DNA from 2 places in the Clavibacter nebraskensis NCPPB 2581 genome. Region 1 is predicted to be linked to the other one. Evidence: predicted binding sites of a transcription regulator. Region 1 holds the regulator's gene; the other holds the start of a gene.
What was found. The regulator HspR, encoded in region 1, represses chaperone genes until heat shock. The targets are predictions, from matches to a motif close to AAGTTGAGTCNNNNNGACTCAACTT.

Region 1 (7,710 bases):
TCGTTGTAACGATGATCGATGGGACACATCATGGGACGCTCACCCCTCGCCGGCACCGGCTCCGCCGCTCGCGTCTCGCGCGGCGTGCTGTGGTCGGCCCTCGCGATCGCCGTGCTCGTGCTGCTGGCGGTGGCCGCGGCGGCCGTCGTGAGCGCGGTGGAGACCCTGCGCACCGGTGTCGTGCACACGTCGCTCGAGATGCGCGGATCCCTGCCCGCCGAGGCCGACGCCGGCCCCGCCGACCTCCGCTCGGGCGCGTACCGCACGGCCGAGGTCGCGGTGGGCGAGCTGCCCGGCGGGATCGTGGCGTTGCACGTCGCCCGCATCGCGCTGGACGCGTCCGTGGGCATCGCCCTCGCGGGCACGGTCGCGATCCTCGCCCGCCGGCTGCTCCGGCCGGATCCGCTCGCCCGCCGCCTCAGCCTCGTGGTCACGCTCGCGGGCGGGACCGTGATGATCGCGGCACTGCTCTCGCTCGGCGCGCGCACGGGCGTGGCCTGGATGGTCGGCGACGCGCTCAACGACCCGGACGTGGGGCTCGACGGCTTCTGGCCGGTCGTCGCGGAGGTCGACGGGTCGACCATCGCGCTCGGCTTCGCCCTGATGATCGTCGGGCTGGTGGTCGAGCACGGCGAGACCCTGCAGCGCGACACCCGCGGCCTCGTCTGATGGGCGCCGACGACGACGCCCCCACCGGCGTCCACTGCCGCCTCGACGAGCTGCTCGCCGCGCGCGGCATGACGCTCACGAGGCTGAGCGCGATCGTGGGCGTGAGCCAGGTGAACCTCTCGGTGCTGAAGAACGACCGCGCTCGGGCGATCCGCTACTCGACCCTCGTCGCGGTGTGCCGCGCGCTCGAGTGCGAGATCGGCGACCTGCTGGTGCTGGATCCGCCGGCGGCCTGACGCGCTCGACCCGGACGCACGCCGGGCCGCCTCAGCCGCGCAGCGCCGCGAGCGCCTTCTCGACCCGGCGCGCGCGGGTCTCGTCCGTCTTCGCCTCGCCGATCGGGTCCACGAGGGCGCGCTGCCGGCTCGACGACAGCGCGCGGAACGCCTCAGCCAGGGCCGGATCCGCGGCGAGCGCGGCGGCGACCTCCTCCGGCACGACGGCCTCGCGCGGCCCGACGTCGAGCTCGATGCTCACCTCGACCTCGTCGTCGGCCGCGACGCGCGACGCGGCCCGATGGGCGGCGCTCAGCGGAATCAGGGACCGCCCGCCCATGGCGCCGACGCTCGTGCGGTACGTGTAGCCGGCCACGGTCACCACGACGGCGGGGCGCTTCCCCGCCCCCAGCTCCTCGAGCGCCTCCGGGGGCACGGGGAGACCGGTCGCGTCGACGCGGGCCTGCATGACGCGGGTGCGGAAGGTGGGCATGACGGCTCCTCGGCGAGCGGGCGCGGCCCGGGCGGCCGCGGTGGACCCGAGGCTAGGCCCGCGACTCGGGCTTCGTCGAGACGGCGACCGTGAACTTCGCGTTCCGGCCCGCCTCGCGCGTCGGCCCGACGATGCGCGTCAGCTGCGGCCGGTAGCCGAGCGGGCTGTTGTAGACGGTCCAGAGCTCGCCGCCGGGGCGGAGCATGCGGGCCGCCGCGGCGAAGAGGCGCGGCGCGAGGCCCGCGTGCACGGTGGCGCCCGTGTGGAACGGCGGGTTGAGGAGCACGAGGTCGGCGGATCCGTCGGGCACGGCGGATCCCGCGTCGTCGCGCACCACGGTCACCCGCTCGGCCATGCCGTTCGCGGCGACGGTCGCGCGCGCCGAGTCGACGGCCGCCCACGACTGGTCGGTCGCGATGACGCGGATGCCCGGCCGGGCGAGCGCGACGGCCGACGCGATGACGCCCGTGCCGCAGCCGAGGTCGACCGCGACGCGGGCGTCGGCGGGCAGGTCGGCGAGGAGGGAGAGGAGGAAGCGCGTGCCGATGTCGATCTTCGAACCGGCGAAGGCGGCGCCGTGCGCGCGCACCTCGAGGCCGAGGTCGGGATGGGACTCGCGGCGGGGGTACTCGTCGGAGGCGGCGTCGCGCACAGGTCCGCGCGCCACGAGGATCCGCGACTTCTGCCGCGCGAGCGTCGCGTGCACGTCGCCGAAGCGGCGGCGGAGCACCTCGGTCATCGCGGGCGTCATGTGCTTCACGCGGCCGCCGGCGAGCACGGTCACGTCGTCGGCCGCCGCCCGGGCGACCACGCCGGCCCACTCGTCGAGCGCGTCGAGGCTGCGCGGCAGGCGCGCGACCACGACCCGGGCGCCCGCGGCGAGCGCGTCGTCGAGGCCGTGGTGCCGGAGTTCAGCCCGCTCGCCGATCAGCTCCGCGTTGAGGTCGAGCGCGGTCTCGGAGGCGAGGGCGTCCTGGTGCACGCGGATGCGGAGGGGATCCGCCGCCCCGGCACGCCGCAGGGCCGCCGCGGCGCCGAGCGCGAGCGCGCCGTACTGGTCGCCGATCACGACGAGCCCCTCGGGCCGGACGGGACGGCCCGCAGCGGATGCGGCGTCGAGCAGCGCGACCAGCTCGTCGAGGAGCAGCCGGTCGGCCGCGTCCACGGCGAACAGGTTCTCGGCCTCGACGTCGGGCCGGCGGCGCAGCGCACCGAGGTCGAGCAGGTCGTCGGCGGCGACTGCGGTGGCGGGTGCGGTGGCGGGTGCGGCGTCGGGAGCGTCGCTCACCGCGCGTCGCGTCCGGAGCCGTCGCGGTCGTCGCCCGGCATCGCGAGCGCCGCCCGGTACAGCACGACCTCGGTCTGCCGCGAGGGCCGCACGCCCGCGCGCAGCGACACCACGTCGCCGTCGCCGCGGGCCGCGAACACGCGGCGGCCGGGCCGCGACAGCAGCTCGTCGGCGAGCGCCGACTCCAGCTGGCGGACGCGCCCGCGGAGCTCGGACACCTGGTTCTCGAGCTCGAGGATCCGCGCGATGCCCTCCAGGCTCACGCCCTCCGCGCCCAGCCGGGCGACCTCCCGCAGCTGCACGATGTCGCGCATCGAGTAGCGGCGGCTTCGCCCGGCCGTGCGGGTGGGCGACACGAGCCCGAGGCGGTCGTACTGCCGGAGCGTCTGCGGGTGCATGCCCGACAGCTCGGCCGCCACGGAGATCACGAAGACGGGGGCGTCCTCGTCCATCGTGTCGCGGGGATCCACGTCAGCTCCTGGCCCGCTCGATGAGCTCGCGGCGCGGGTCCTCGTCGGGGCCCGAGCTCGCGAACGCGTCGAGCGCCACGCGCTGGGCGTCGGTGAGGCGGGACGGCACCGCGACCTCGATGCGCGCGAGCAGGTCGCCCGTGCCCTTCGGGGTCGTGACGCCGCGGCCCTTGACGCGCAGGACCTTGCCGCTGGACGTGCCCGGCGCGACCTTCAGCCGCACCGGGTCGCCGCCGAGCGTGGGCACCTCGATGGTCGCGCCGAGCGCGGCCTCGGGGAACGTGACGGGCACGTTGACCCGGAGGTTCAGCCCGTCGCGCTCGAACACGGGGTGCGGTCGCACGTGCACCGTGAGGATGATGTCGCCGGACGCGCCGCCGTCGCCCGACGGCTCGCCCTTGCCGGCGAGGCGGATCTTCTGCCCGTCGGAGACCCCGGCCGGCACGCGCACCGTGAGCGGGCGGCCGTCGGAGTCCTGCAGGCGCACGACGTCGCCCTGCACCGCGGTGAGGAAGTCGATCGTCGTGGACGCCGTGACGTCGCGTCCCTTGGTGGGCGCGCCGTATCCGCGGTAGCCGCCGGTGGACTGGCCGAAGCCGCCGTTGCCGAACATGCCGCCGAGGATGTCCTCGAACCCGCCCTGGCTGTACTGCGGCTGGCCGGAGCCGAACCCGGCCGTGCGCCGCCCGCGGCCGCCGGCCTGCTGGCCGAACATGCCGCCGAACACGTCCTCGAACCCGCCCGCCTGGCCGCCGCCGGCACCCGGGGCGGTGAAGCGCGCGCCGGATCCCATGGCCCGCATCTGGTCGTACTCGCGGCGCTGCTCCTTGTCGGCCAGCACGGCGTGCGCCTCGCTGATCTCCTTGAAGCGCGCCTCGGCCGACGGATCCGGGTTGCTGTCCGGGTGGTACTGCCGCGCGAGCTTGCGGTAGGCCTTCTTGAGGTCGGCCTCCGAGACGTCCTTGGACACTCCGAGGACCTTGTAGAAGTCCTTGTCGAACCAGTCCTGGCTGGCCATCAGACGCCTCCCTTCTTCGTCGTCTCGTGGTGGGGGCCGCACGACCCGATCCGGGCGCCCGCGCGTGCGGACGCCCGGACCGGGGTGGGTGCAGCCGGATCGATGCTGCGGTTGATGGCGCTACTCCGGCTTGTCGACGACGACCTTCGCGGCCCGCAGCAGCGTCTCGCCGATGTAGTAGCCACTCTCGACGACGTCCGCGACGGTGTCCACCTGGACCTCGGGGTTCGGCTTCTGGAAGATCGCCTCGTGCACCTGCGGGTCGAAGGCGTCGCCTACGGCGCCGACCTTGACCAGCCCGATGCGCTCCACGTTCGTCCGCAGCTTGGCGACGATCGCGGTGAGCGGTCCGCCCTCCGCGAGGTCGCCGTGCTTCTCGGCGCGATCCAGGTCGTCGAGCACCGGGAGGATGCCCTTGACCACGTCGCCGACCGCGCGCTGGCGCTCGATCTCGCGGTTGGCCTCGGTGCGCTTGCGGTAGTTGGCGTATTCCGCGGTGACGCGCTTCAGGTCCGCGAGGTGCTCGGAGTCGCCCTCGACGGGCTCGTTCCGGGTCTTCTCGATGAGGTCCTGCAGCTCCTCGTCCATGGGGTCGGTCGTCTCGACGTCGGGGCCCTCGGCCTCGACGAACGCGCCGTCGACGCCGGGGACGGAGGCCGCCTCGGCAGCGTCAGCAGCCTGAGCGTCGGACCCGGCCGGGGCCGAGGAGGCCGACTGCTCGGCCCCCTCGCCCTCGGGCGTGACGTCGTCGGGCCCGCGGCCCTCGCCGTTCGCGGTGTCCTCGGTCATCGGTCGGTCTTCTTGTCCTCGTCGTCCTCGTCCACGACCTCGGCGTCGACGATGTCCTCGTCGTCCTTCTTCGCCTCGGACGCGCCCTCGGGGGTCTCGCCCGCGGCCTGCTCCTGCTGGCCCTGCGCGTAGATGGCCTCGCCGAGCTTGGTCTGGCTGGCGGACAGCTTGTCGAACGCGGTCTTCACGGCATCCTCGTCGTCGCCGGCGAGGGCGCTCTTCAGGCCGTCGACGTCGCCCTGGACCTCGGACTTGACGTCCTCGGGGAGCTTGTCGTCGTTCTCCTTGATGAGCTTGTCGATCGAGTAGGCGAGCTGCTCCGCGTTGTTGCGGACCTCGGCCTGCTCGCGGCGCGTCTTGTCCTCCGCCGCGTGCTCCTCGGCCTCGCGCACCATGCGCTCGATGTCCTCCTTCGCGAGCGAGGATCCGCCCGTGATGGTCATCGACTGCTCCTTGCCGGTGCCCTTGTCCTTGGCGGACACGTGCACGATGCCGTTGGCGTCGATGTCGAAGGTGACCTCGACCTGCGGGATCCCGCGGGGCGCCGGCGCGATGCCGGTGAGCTCGAAGGTGCCCAGGTTCTTGTTGTCGCGGGTGAACTCGCGCTCGCCCTGGAAGACCTGGATCGCCACGGACGGCTGGTTGTCGTCAGCCGTGGTGAAGGTCTCGCTGCGCTTGGTCGGGATGGCCGTGTTGCGCTCGATGAGCTTGGTCATGATGCCGCCCTTGGTCTCGATGCCGAGGCTCAGGGGGGTGACGTCGATGAGCAGGACGTCCTTGCGCTCGCCCTTCAGCACGCCGGCCTGGAGCGCGGCGCCGACGGCGACGACCTCGTCCGGGTTGACGCCCTTGTTGGGCTCCTTGCCGCCCGTGAGCTTCTTCACGAGGTCGACGACGGCGGGCATGCGGGTGGATCCGCCGACGAGGACCACGTGGGCCACGTCGCCGACCGAGACGCCGGCCTCGCGGATGACGTCCTCGAAGGGCTTGCGGGTGCGCTCGAGCAGGTCGTTCGTGAGCTCCTCGAACTTGGCGCGGGTCAGCGTCTCGTCGAGGTTGGCCGGGCCGTTCTCCGTGAGGGAGAGGTACGGGAGCTGGATCGAGGTGCTGGTGGAGGAGCTGAGCTCCTTCTTCGCCTGCTCCGCGGCCTCCTTGAGGCGCTGCTTGGCGATCTTGTCGTTCGAGACGTCGACGCCCGTCGACTCCTTGAAGCGCTTGACGAGGTGGTCGACGATGCGCTGGTCCCAGTCGTCGCCGCCGAGGCGGTTGTCGCCCGCGGTGGAGCGGACCTGGATGGTGCTGAAGTCGTCGTCCTTGCCCACCTCGAGGAGGGAGACGTCGAACGTGCCGCCGCCGAGGTCGAAGACGAGGATGAGCTCGTCCTCCTTGCCCCGGTCGAGGCCGTAGGCGAGGGCCGCCGCGGTGGGCTCGTTGATGATGCGGAGCACGTTGAGGCCCGCGATCTCGCCGGCCTCCTTCGTGGCCTGGCGCTCGGCGTCGTTGAAGTACGCGGGGACGGTGATGACCGCGTCGGTCACCGAGTCGCCCAGGTACTGCTCGGCGTCGCGCTTGAGCTTGCCGAGGATGCGCGCCGACAGCTCCTGCGACGTGTACTTCTTGTCGTCGATCGCGACGGTCCAGTCGGTGCCCATGTGGCGCTTGACGGACGAGATGGTGCGGTCGACGTTGGTGACGTTCTGGCGCTTGGCGGTCTCGCCGACCAGCACCTCGCCGTCCTTGGTGAACGCGACGACGGACGGCGTGGTGCGCGCGCCCTCGGCGTTGGCGATGACGGTGGGCTCTCCGCCCTCCAGGACCGAGACCACCGAGTTGGTGGTACCCAGGTCGATTCCTACTGCACGAGCCATGGGGTGTTCTCCTTCTATTGCCGCGAGGCCCCGGATCACGGGGTCGCTTCGTGTGGTGACGCGGGTGTCCCGCGGAGTCTCGCTCGCGGTGCCGCTTCGTCAGCGGCGTGCTACTTGAGCCGCGATGACTCAACTCTACCGGGCCCTCGCCGGGCGTCAAGTCGGGACGCCAGGAGTTGAGCGATGTCGGCTCAACTCACAGGGTCGGCGGCCCGCCACCGGTCCGCCCCGCGGCGGTGTGCCCCGGCCGGGGGGCCGGAGGGGCGAGACGGGGGCTACTGGTTCACCTAGATCGCTACTGGGTCCCTTTTCCGGTGTCGATCTGCTGATTTAGCGTTGCCGACGCGAGGCCGGGGGGCCTCTCGGCGCCCTTCATGAGGACGTGTTCTCCAGGGGGTGGTCGGGATGGTCGGTACGCGTGCGCGCCATGCCGCCGACCCGCGTCCGGTCGCCGCCGGAGCGCGCTCCCGCCCCGGGATCCGCCGCCTGGCCGCGCTCGCGGCGGCCGCCGTCGGGGCCGCGCTCCTCATCACCCTGCCCGCGCCGACCGCGACCGCGGCGTCGCAGCTGATCACCGAGTCGTTCAGCGGCACGAGCGTGTCCGACGCCGCGTGGAAGCCGCTCGGCAGCGCCTGCCTCACCCGCGCCACCTCGGCCCCGAGCAGCGGCTCGACGCTCGGCGTCTGCTCGAGCCGCACCCAGGCGCCGCCCGCGAGCGCGAGCCCGGGCGCCCTCCAGCTCACCGACAACCGCGCCAACGCGGTCGGCGGCGTCGTCTACGACAACGCGATCCCGGCCAGCGGCGGGCTCGACATCAAGTTCGACCAGTACCAGTACGGCACGTCCTCCGGCGGCGCCGACGGCATCGGCTTCTTCCTCACCGACGGATCCGTGCCGCTC
Region 2 (7,710 bases), 970 kb from region 1:
GACGCCGCGTACGGCGGCGGGCTCCTCACCTCGCTCCGGCACCGGCACCTGCTCGACGGGATCGAGCGCGCCGACTCGGTGACCGTCGACTACCACAAGACCTTCTTCCAGCCCGTGAGCTCCAGCGCGCTGCTCGTGCACGACGGCCGGACGCTCCGGCACGCGACGCTGCACGCCGACTACCTGAACCCGGCCGACCGGGCGCACGAGGAGATCCCGAACCAGGTCGACAAGTCGCTGCAGACCACGCGGCGGTTCGACGCGCTGAAGCTCTGGCTGACGCTGCGGACGGTGGGCGCCGACGGGGTGGGGCGGATGCTCGACGACGTCATCGCGCTCGCCGACCGCGCGTGGCAGGCGCTGCGGCGGGATCCGGCGCTCGAGGTGGTGGTGCGGCCGGAGATCAGCGCGCTCGTGTTCCGGTACGTGCCGGAGGGGGAGCGGGCGGGATCCGTGGTGCCCGACGCGGGAGCGCGCTCGGACGCCGTCAACCGCGGCATCCGGCAGGCGATCCAGGACTCCGGCCGCGCGATGGTCGCCGCCACGCGCGTGGGTGGGCGCGCGCACCTCAAGCTCACGCTGCTCAACCCGGCGACGACCGACGCGCACATCGCGGAGATCCTCGGGATGGTGGTGGCGGCGGGCGACGCGCTCGACGCCGGGCTGGGCGAGACGGCGCGTACGACTCCCGCGGAGGCCGGCCGATGAGCGCCACCCCCGACCGCATCCACGACGTCGTCGCGATCGGCCTCGGCCCCGCGAACCTCGGCCTCGCCTGCCTCGCGGACCCCCTCGACCTCGACCTCGTCGTGCTCGAGCGGAAGCCGCGCTTCGACTGGCACCCCGGCATGATGCTGCCGACCGCGCACCTGCAGACGCCGTTCCTCGCCGACCTCGTGACGCTCGCGGATCCGACCTCGCGCTTCTCGTTCCTCGCCTACCTCAAGGACACCGGGCGGCTGTACTCCTTCTACATCCGCGAGGACTTCTTCGTGCTGCGCAGCGAGTACGTCGCGTACTGCCGGTGGGCGTCGGAGCGGGCGCGCGGCATCGAGCTCGATCGCGACGTGCAGGCGGTGTCGTTCGACGACGCGGACGGCGCGTACGTCGTCGAGTCGATCGACGCGGCGGGCACCGCGCACGTGCACCGCGGCCGGAACCTGGTGGTCGGCGTCGGCACGCCGCCCTGGCTCCCCGTGGCGGTGCGCGACCTCCCGGGCGTCGTGCACAGCTCCGGCTACCTCGGCGCCAAGGACGCGCTGCAGGAGCGGGAGGCGATCACTGTCGTCGGCAGCGGGCAGAGTGCCGCCGAGATCTACCGCGACCTCCTCGAGGACGTGGACTCCCGCGGCTACCGGCTCGACTGGATCACGCGCTCGCCGCGGTTCTTCCCGCTCGAGTACACGCGGCTCACGCTCGAGATGACGAGCCCCGAGTACAGCGACCACTTCTTCGGCCTGCCTGCGGACGCGCGCGAGGTGCTGCTGCGCGAGCAGCGGAGCCTCTACAAGGGGATCGACTCGGAGCTCATCGACGACATCTTCCACGCGCTCTACCGGAAGCGGCTCGCGTTCGACGCGCTGCGGGCCGAGGGGCGGCTCGCGGCCGGCGGCGACGCGGGATCCGGCGTGCCGACTCGGCTGCTCACCAACGCGGAGGTCGTCTCGGCGCGCGCGACGCCCGACGGCGGCGCGGTCCTCGGGCTCCGGCACGCGGAGACGGGCGCCGAGCGCGAGTGGCCGACGGGTGCGGTGATCATGGCGAGCGGCTACGACGCGCAGGCGCCGCGGATCCTTGACGGGCTCGGCGACCGCGTGCACCGCGACGCGCGCGGCCGGCTCGACGTGGCGCGCGAGCACACGGTCGACGACGCCGGCACGCTCTTCGTGCAGAACGCGGAGGTGCACACGCACGGCTTCGTCGCACCCGACCTCGGGATGACCGCGCACCGCAACTCGCGGATCCTCCGGGCGATCACGGGGCGCGAGGACTACGCCGTGGAGGAGCGGATCGCGTTCCAGGAGTTCGGGCTGCCCGACGACCTGCCCGCGGCCGGATCGGGAGTGCTCGCGTGAGCGCTTCGGCCGTCGACGCGCCCGCCATCGAGTCCCGCGCCTACGCCCTCGACCTCCGCCCGCTCGACCCGGACGCCGACGCCGCCCTCGTGCACGCCTGGGTCACGACGCCCCGCGCCCGCTTCTGGCAGATGGAGCACGCGAGCCTCGACGACGTGCGCGCCGAGTATCGCTCCATCGCGGCGGATCCGCGGCGCGAGGCCTGGATCGGCCTCCACGACGGCGCCCCCGCGTTCCTCGTCGAGGCCTACGACCCGGCGGACGACCCCATCGGCGCCCACCTCGACCCGCTCCCCGGTGACCGCGGCATGCACCTGCTCGTGGCCCCGCCGGCCGGCGACCCGCTGCCCGGGTTCACGACCGCGGTGATGCGCCACGTCGTCGCGCACCTGCTGCGGGATCCGGCCGTGCGGCGCCTCGTCGTCGAGCCGGACGTCCGCAACACCCGGATCCAACGCCTCAACGAGCTCGTCGGCTTCCGGCCGCTCCGCGTCGTCGACCTCGGCACGAAGCACGCGCTCCTCAGCGTCGCCACGCGCGACGACGCCCTCCTGCACGCCACTCCGACGGACGGACACGCCATGACCCTCACCCACGACCACCCCCTCGACGCCCACACCGAGACCCGGCCGGCTGCCGCGTCGAGGACCGCCGAGCCGGATCCCGGTGTCCACCGGGCCGCGCACCTCCGTCCCGACGTGTGGGCGCCGGCCACCCGGCACCTCGTGCGGAAGGCGCTCGCCGAGTTCGCCCACGAGGTGCTCATCGAGCCCGAGCGCGTGGATCCGGAGCGGCCGCCCGGCGCGCCCCGCCGCCCGCACGACCCGAGGGACTGGGCCGAGTACCGCGTCGCGAGCGCCGACGGCCGGAGCGCGTACGCGTACCGGGCGCGGATCCTCGAGCTCGACCACTGGGACGTCGACGAGGCGAGCATCCGCCGCACGGTCGACGGCCGGCCCGCCGAGCTCGACGCGACCGACCTCGTGCTCGACCTTCGCGACCGTCTCGGCATCACCGACGAGGTGCTGCCCGTCTACCTCGACGAGATCCAGAGCACGCTCTCGGCCGCCGCGTTCTCCCGCCTCCGCGACGTGCCCGACGCGCGCGGCCTCCTCACGGCGTCGTACGCCGTGGTCGAGTCGACGATGGACGAGGGCCACCCGTGCTTCGTCGCCACCAACGGCCGCATCGGCTTCGACCTCGACGACCACGACCGGTACGCGCCCGAGGCGGGCCAGGACGTGTGCATCCTCTGGTTGGCCGTGCACGAGCGCCTCGCGCGCTTCACCGCGATCGCGGGGCTCGACCGCGAGGCGTTCCTCGACGCGGAGCTCGGCGCGCCCGCCCGCGCCCGCTTCCGCGCGCGCATGGAGGAGCTCGGCGTCGACCCCGCCGCGCGGATCCTCGTGCCGGTGCACCCGTGGCAGTGGGAGAACGTCGTCACGGTGACGTTCGCCGGCCTCGTCGCCCGGCGCGAGATCGTGCTCCTCGGCACGGGCGACGACGAGTACGGCGCGCAGCAGTCCATCCGCACGTGGGCCAACCGCACGAGCCCTCACCGCTGCTACGTGAAGACGTCGCTGTCGATCCTCAACATGGGGTTCACGCGCGGCCTCTCGCCGGCGTACATGGCGGTGACGCCGGCGATCAACGACTGGGTGCACGCGCTCGTCGCGGGAGATGAGGAGTTCGCGCGGCTCGGCTTCGGGATCCTCCGCGAGGTCGCCGCGGTCGGCGTGCGCGACGAGCGGGTCGAGTCCGCTCTGCCGCCCGGCCACTCCCACGGGAAGATGCTGTCCGCGCTCTGGCGCGAGTCGCCCGTGCCCGGCCTCGCGGAGGGCGAGCGGCTGATGAGCATGACGAGCCTCCTGCACGTGGACGCGCACGGCGAGACGGTGCTCGGCGCGCTCATCGACGCGTCCGGCATCGGCGCGGCCGCGTGGATCCGCCGCTGGCTCGACGCCTACCTCGTGCCGCTCGCGCACGCCCTGATCGCGCACGACCTCGCGTTCATGCCGCACGGCGAGAACGTGATCCTCGTGCTCCGCGACCACGTCGTCGTGCGCGTCCTGATGAAGGACATCGCCGAGGAGGTCGCCCTCTTCGACATGGAGCGCGAGCTGCCGGAGGACGTGCGCCGGATCCGCCTCGACATCCCCGAGGAGGAGCGCACCCTCACGGTCTTCACCGACGTGATGGACGGCTTCCTCCGCTTCGCCGCCGCGCTCCTCGAGGACCGCGACGACCTCGGCGCCGACGGCCTGTGGCGTGTGGCCGCCGAGGCGCTCGCCGACCACGAGCGCGCGCACCCGGAGCTCGCGGAGCGCATCGCGCGGTTCGATCTCTTCGCGCCGTCGTTCGACCGCTCGTGCCTCAACCGGCTGCAGCTGCGCGACAACCGGCGGATGGTCGATCTGCAGGCGCCGGTCATGCAGATCCACGGGTCGCTGCGGAACCCGCTCGCGATCCACCGGGGGCTGCGGCCGCGCATCGGCTGACGCTCCTCGCCCGGACGCACGAGGAGCCGCCGCCCGCGGATGCGGACGACGGCTCCTCGAAGTGCCGGTAGGGATCAGCTCGCCGCGTGCGCGCCCTGCTCCACCGTCAGCGTGCGGCCCTCCTGGCCCTGCGGCTCGTCGGACGTGACCGCGATCTTGCGCGGCTTCGCCCGCTCGCTCACGGGGATGGTGACGCTCAGCACGCCGTTGGCGTAGTGCGCCGAGATGCGCTCGGTGTCGATGCCCTGGCCGAGCGTCAGCTGGCGGAGGAACGTGCCGGCCACGCGCTCGCGGGTGAGCCACCGGACGTTCTGGTCGCCGGCGAGGGTGCGCTCGGCGCGGATGGTCAGCAGCTGGCCGTCCACGTCGATGTCGACCGAGCCCGGGTCGATGCCCGGGAGGTCGGCGGCCAGCACGTAGGTGTCGCCCTCGCGGTGCAGGTCGATGGGCATCGGGCGGTTCGCCTGGCGGGTCTCGGCCAGCGCGCCCATGGCGCGGTCCAGCTCGCGGAACGGATCGAAGGTCATGTTCATGCTCGACTCCTCTGATGATCTGTGGGGTTGAGCCCCCTCGGCTCAACTACGGCGAGATTAGCACTCGGTCCCGGGGAGTGCCAAGCCGTTCGCCGAGGGCGAATGCGGCTCTCACCACCTCTTCAGGAGCGCCGGCGGAGGTCGCGCTCCATGCGCCCGATGAGCGTCCAGACGGCGCTCGACAGGTCCGGGTGCTCCAGCGCGATGCCGCGCAGCAGCCGGTACTCGAAGCGCGCGACGACGCCCGGCTCGGTCTCCGGGTGGTGCACGCGGGCGAGCTCCTCCGCCATCCCGTCGGCCTCGAGCGCGTCCTGGCGGAGGGTCGCGACCACGTGCTCGTCCACGGTGGGCAGCTGCGGGATCACCTCCCACGGGTCGTCGCCGTTCCGGCAGCGGTGCTCGATCACGGCGTCCAGCTCGTCGCGGGCCTCCTGGCGCAGCACCTCGAGGCTGGCGGGGAAGCGGGCGTGCACGGGCGGATCCTCTCGGGCGGCGGGCCGCTCGGAGGCGGGTCCCTTCACGCTACGTCATGCCCTGGAGCACGCCCGACGGGGTGTCCGGATGCCGTCGGTAGCCTGGAGGACCGCGACCCAGGAGGATCCATGACCGACCACGCCCGCCCCGTCGCCCTCGTCACGGGAGCCACCCGCGGCATCGGCCGCGCCGTCGCCCAGGACCTCGGCCGCACCCACCGCGTGATCGTGCACGGCCGCGACCGCGACGCCGTCGACGCGCTCGCCGCCTCGCTCCCCGACGCGGTCGGCTGGGCCGCCGACCTCGCCGCGGGCGGGCTCGCGGACCTCGTGCCCAAACTCGACCGCCTCGACGTGCTCGTGCACTCCGCCGGCGTGATCGGCGGCGACGCCGTCGCGACCACGCCCGTCGATGAGTGGCGCCGCGTGTTCGAGGTCAACGTCTTCGCGGTCGCCGAGGTCACGCGCGCGCTCCTGCCCGCGCTCCGGGCGGCGCAGGGGCAGGTCGTGCTCGTGAACTCCGGATCCGGCTTCACGGCCAACCCCACGGGCGGCGTCTACGCGGGATCCAAGTTCGCCCTCCGCGCGCTCGGCGACGCCCTGCGCGAGGAGGAGCGCCCGCACGGCGTGCGTGTCTCGAGCGTGCACCCGGGCCGCGTCGCCACCGACATGCAGCGCGAGCTCCGTGCCAAGGAGGGCGGCGAGTACGACGAGACGCGCTACCTCGAGCCCGCCTCCGTGGCGCGCGCCGTGCGCCTCGTGGTCGACCAGACGCGCGACGGCACGCTCGAGTCGGTGTCGCTGCGGCCGTTCGGGGGCTGATCCGCGTCAGGGCGGCCGCACGGCCTGCCTGAGGATCCGGATGCGCATATGTGAAGATCATCTTTGGACAAGACGATCTTTTAGAGATACGATCTCGGCATGACCTCATCCACCCCGAACCGCGACCGCGACAGCGCCGGTCCTGACGTCGACGCGTCGGGCATCGACTGGGGCTCCGGCGGCATCGAGACGCAGTTCGGCTGGTCCATCCAGGCCGTCTACCAGGGGTTCGTGCGCACCGCGCAGACCGCCGTGGCCGACGTGCCGGGCGGACCGCGCGGGTACCAGGTGCTCGTCGCGATCACCACGGAGGAGCCGACGTCGCAGCTCGCGCTCGCGCAGCGCCTCGGCATCGACAAGACGCAGATGACCTACGTGATCGACGCGCTCGCCGAGCGCGGGCACGTCGAGCGGCAGCCGCACCCGAGCGACCGGCGGATCCGCCAGGTCGTGGCCACGGACGCCGGCCGGGCGCTCCTCGACTCGGCCCGCGTGGCCCTCCACGACGTGGAGGAGTCCCTGATGCGCGACCTCGCCGCCGACGAGCGGACGGCCCTCCGGCGGCTCCTCGCCCGCGTCGCGCTCGGCCTGGGCGCGCCCGCGGGCCCCGCCGCCGAGCACGCGGACGCGGAGCGCCTCGAGCAGCCCGTCGCCGCCCCCCACCGTTCGCGCCGCCCGGCGCGCCGCACCCACCCCCAGATGGAGAACCCGCATGAGCACCTCGACCCCCGCATCCGCACCCGGTCCTGTCGTCGTGGCCGGCGCCACCGGCGACATCGGCCGCCGCATCGTCCGCGAGCTCCTCGCCCGGGACGCCCGAGTCCGCGTCCTCACCCGGCCCGGCAGCACCGCGGCGACCGAGGCGTGGGGCGACGACCCGCGCGTGGAGATCGTCGAGGCCGCCTACACCGACCGGGCGGCGCTGATCCGGGCCGTCGCCGGGGCGCGCGTCGTCGTCTCCGCCGTGAGCGGCGCCCGCGCCGTGATCGTGGGAGCGCAGCGCGCGCTCCTCGCGGCGACCGTCGCGGCCGGCGTGCCGCGCTTCATCCCCTCGGACTACTCCTCCGACTACCGCCGGGTCACGCCCGGCAGCAACCGCAACTTCGAGCTCCGGCGCGAGTTCGCGGCCGACCTCGACGCGGCCCCCGTCCGTGCGACCTCGGTGCTCGTCGGCGCCTTCGCGGACATGCTCACGGGGCAGGCGCCCATCGTGCTGTTCGACCGCCGCCGCGTCCTCTACTGGTCGTCCGCCGACCAGGTGCTCGACTTCACGACCAAGGACGACACGGCCGGTGTGACGGCGCAGGTC

Region 2: a site for HspR is predicted at 5,131-5,155, ahead of CMN_RS10185 (Hsp20/alpha crystallin family protein). Genes of this name have one in related genera too.

The regions. Positions count from the first base shown of each region.
Region 1 covers NC_020891.1:70,362-78,071, reverse strand. The annotation lists gene CMN_RS00375 (hypothetical protein) at 31-669, shown strand; gene CMN_RS00370 (helix-turn-helix domain-containing protein) at 669-905, shown strand; gene CMN_RS00365 (YdeI/OmpD-associated family protein) at 937-1,377, opposite strand; gene CMN_RS00360 (class I SAM-dependent methyltransferase) at 1,430-2,665, opposite strand; gene CMN_RS00355 (heat shock protein transcriptional repressor HspR) at 2,662-3,117, opposite strand; gene CMN_RS00350 (DnaJ C-terminal domain-containing protein) at 3,137-4,153, opposite strand; gene CMN_RS00345 (nucleotide exchange factor GrpE) at 4,274-4,942, opposite strand; gene dnaK (molecular chaperone DnaK) at 4,939-6,810, opposite strand; gene CMN_RS00335 (CLIPPER-2 domain-containing protein) at 7,216-7,710, shown strand, end outside.
Region 2 covers NC_020891.1:2,163,794-2,171,503, reverse strand. The annotation lists gene CMN_RS10200 (pyridoxal phosphate-dependent decarboxylase family protein) at 1-708, shown strand, start outside; gene CMN_RS10195 (lysine N(6)-hydroxylase/L-ornithine N(5)-oxygenase family protein) at 705-2,075, shown strand; gene CMN_RS10190 (GNAT family N-acetyltransferase) at 2,072-4,573, shown strand; gene CMN_RS10185 (Hsp20/alpha crystallin family protein) at 4,648-5,106, opposite strand; gene CMN_RS10180 (hypothetical protein) at 5,229-5,579, opposite strand; gene CMN_RS10175 (SDR family oxidoreductase) at 5,709-6,401, shown strand; partial or broken gene CMN_RS15335 (MarR family winged helix-turn-helix transcriptional regulator) at 6,501-6,809, shown strand; gene CMN_RS10165 (NmrA family NAD(P)-binding protein) at 7,114-7,710, shown strand, end outside.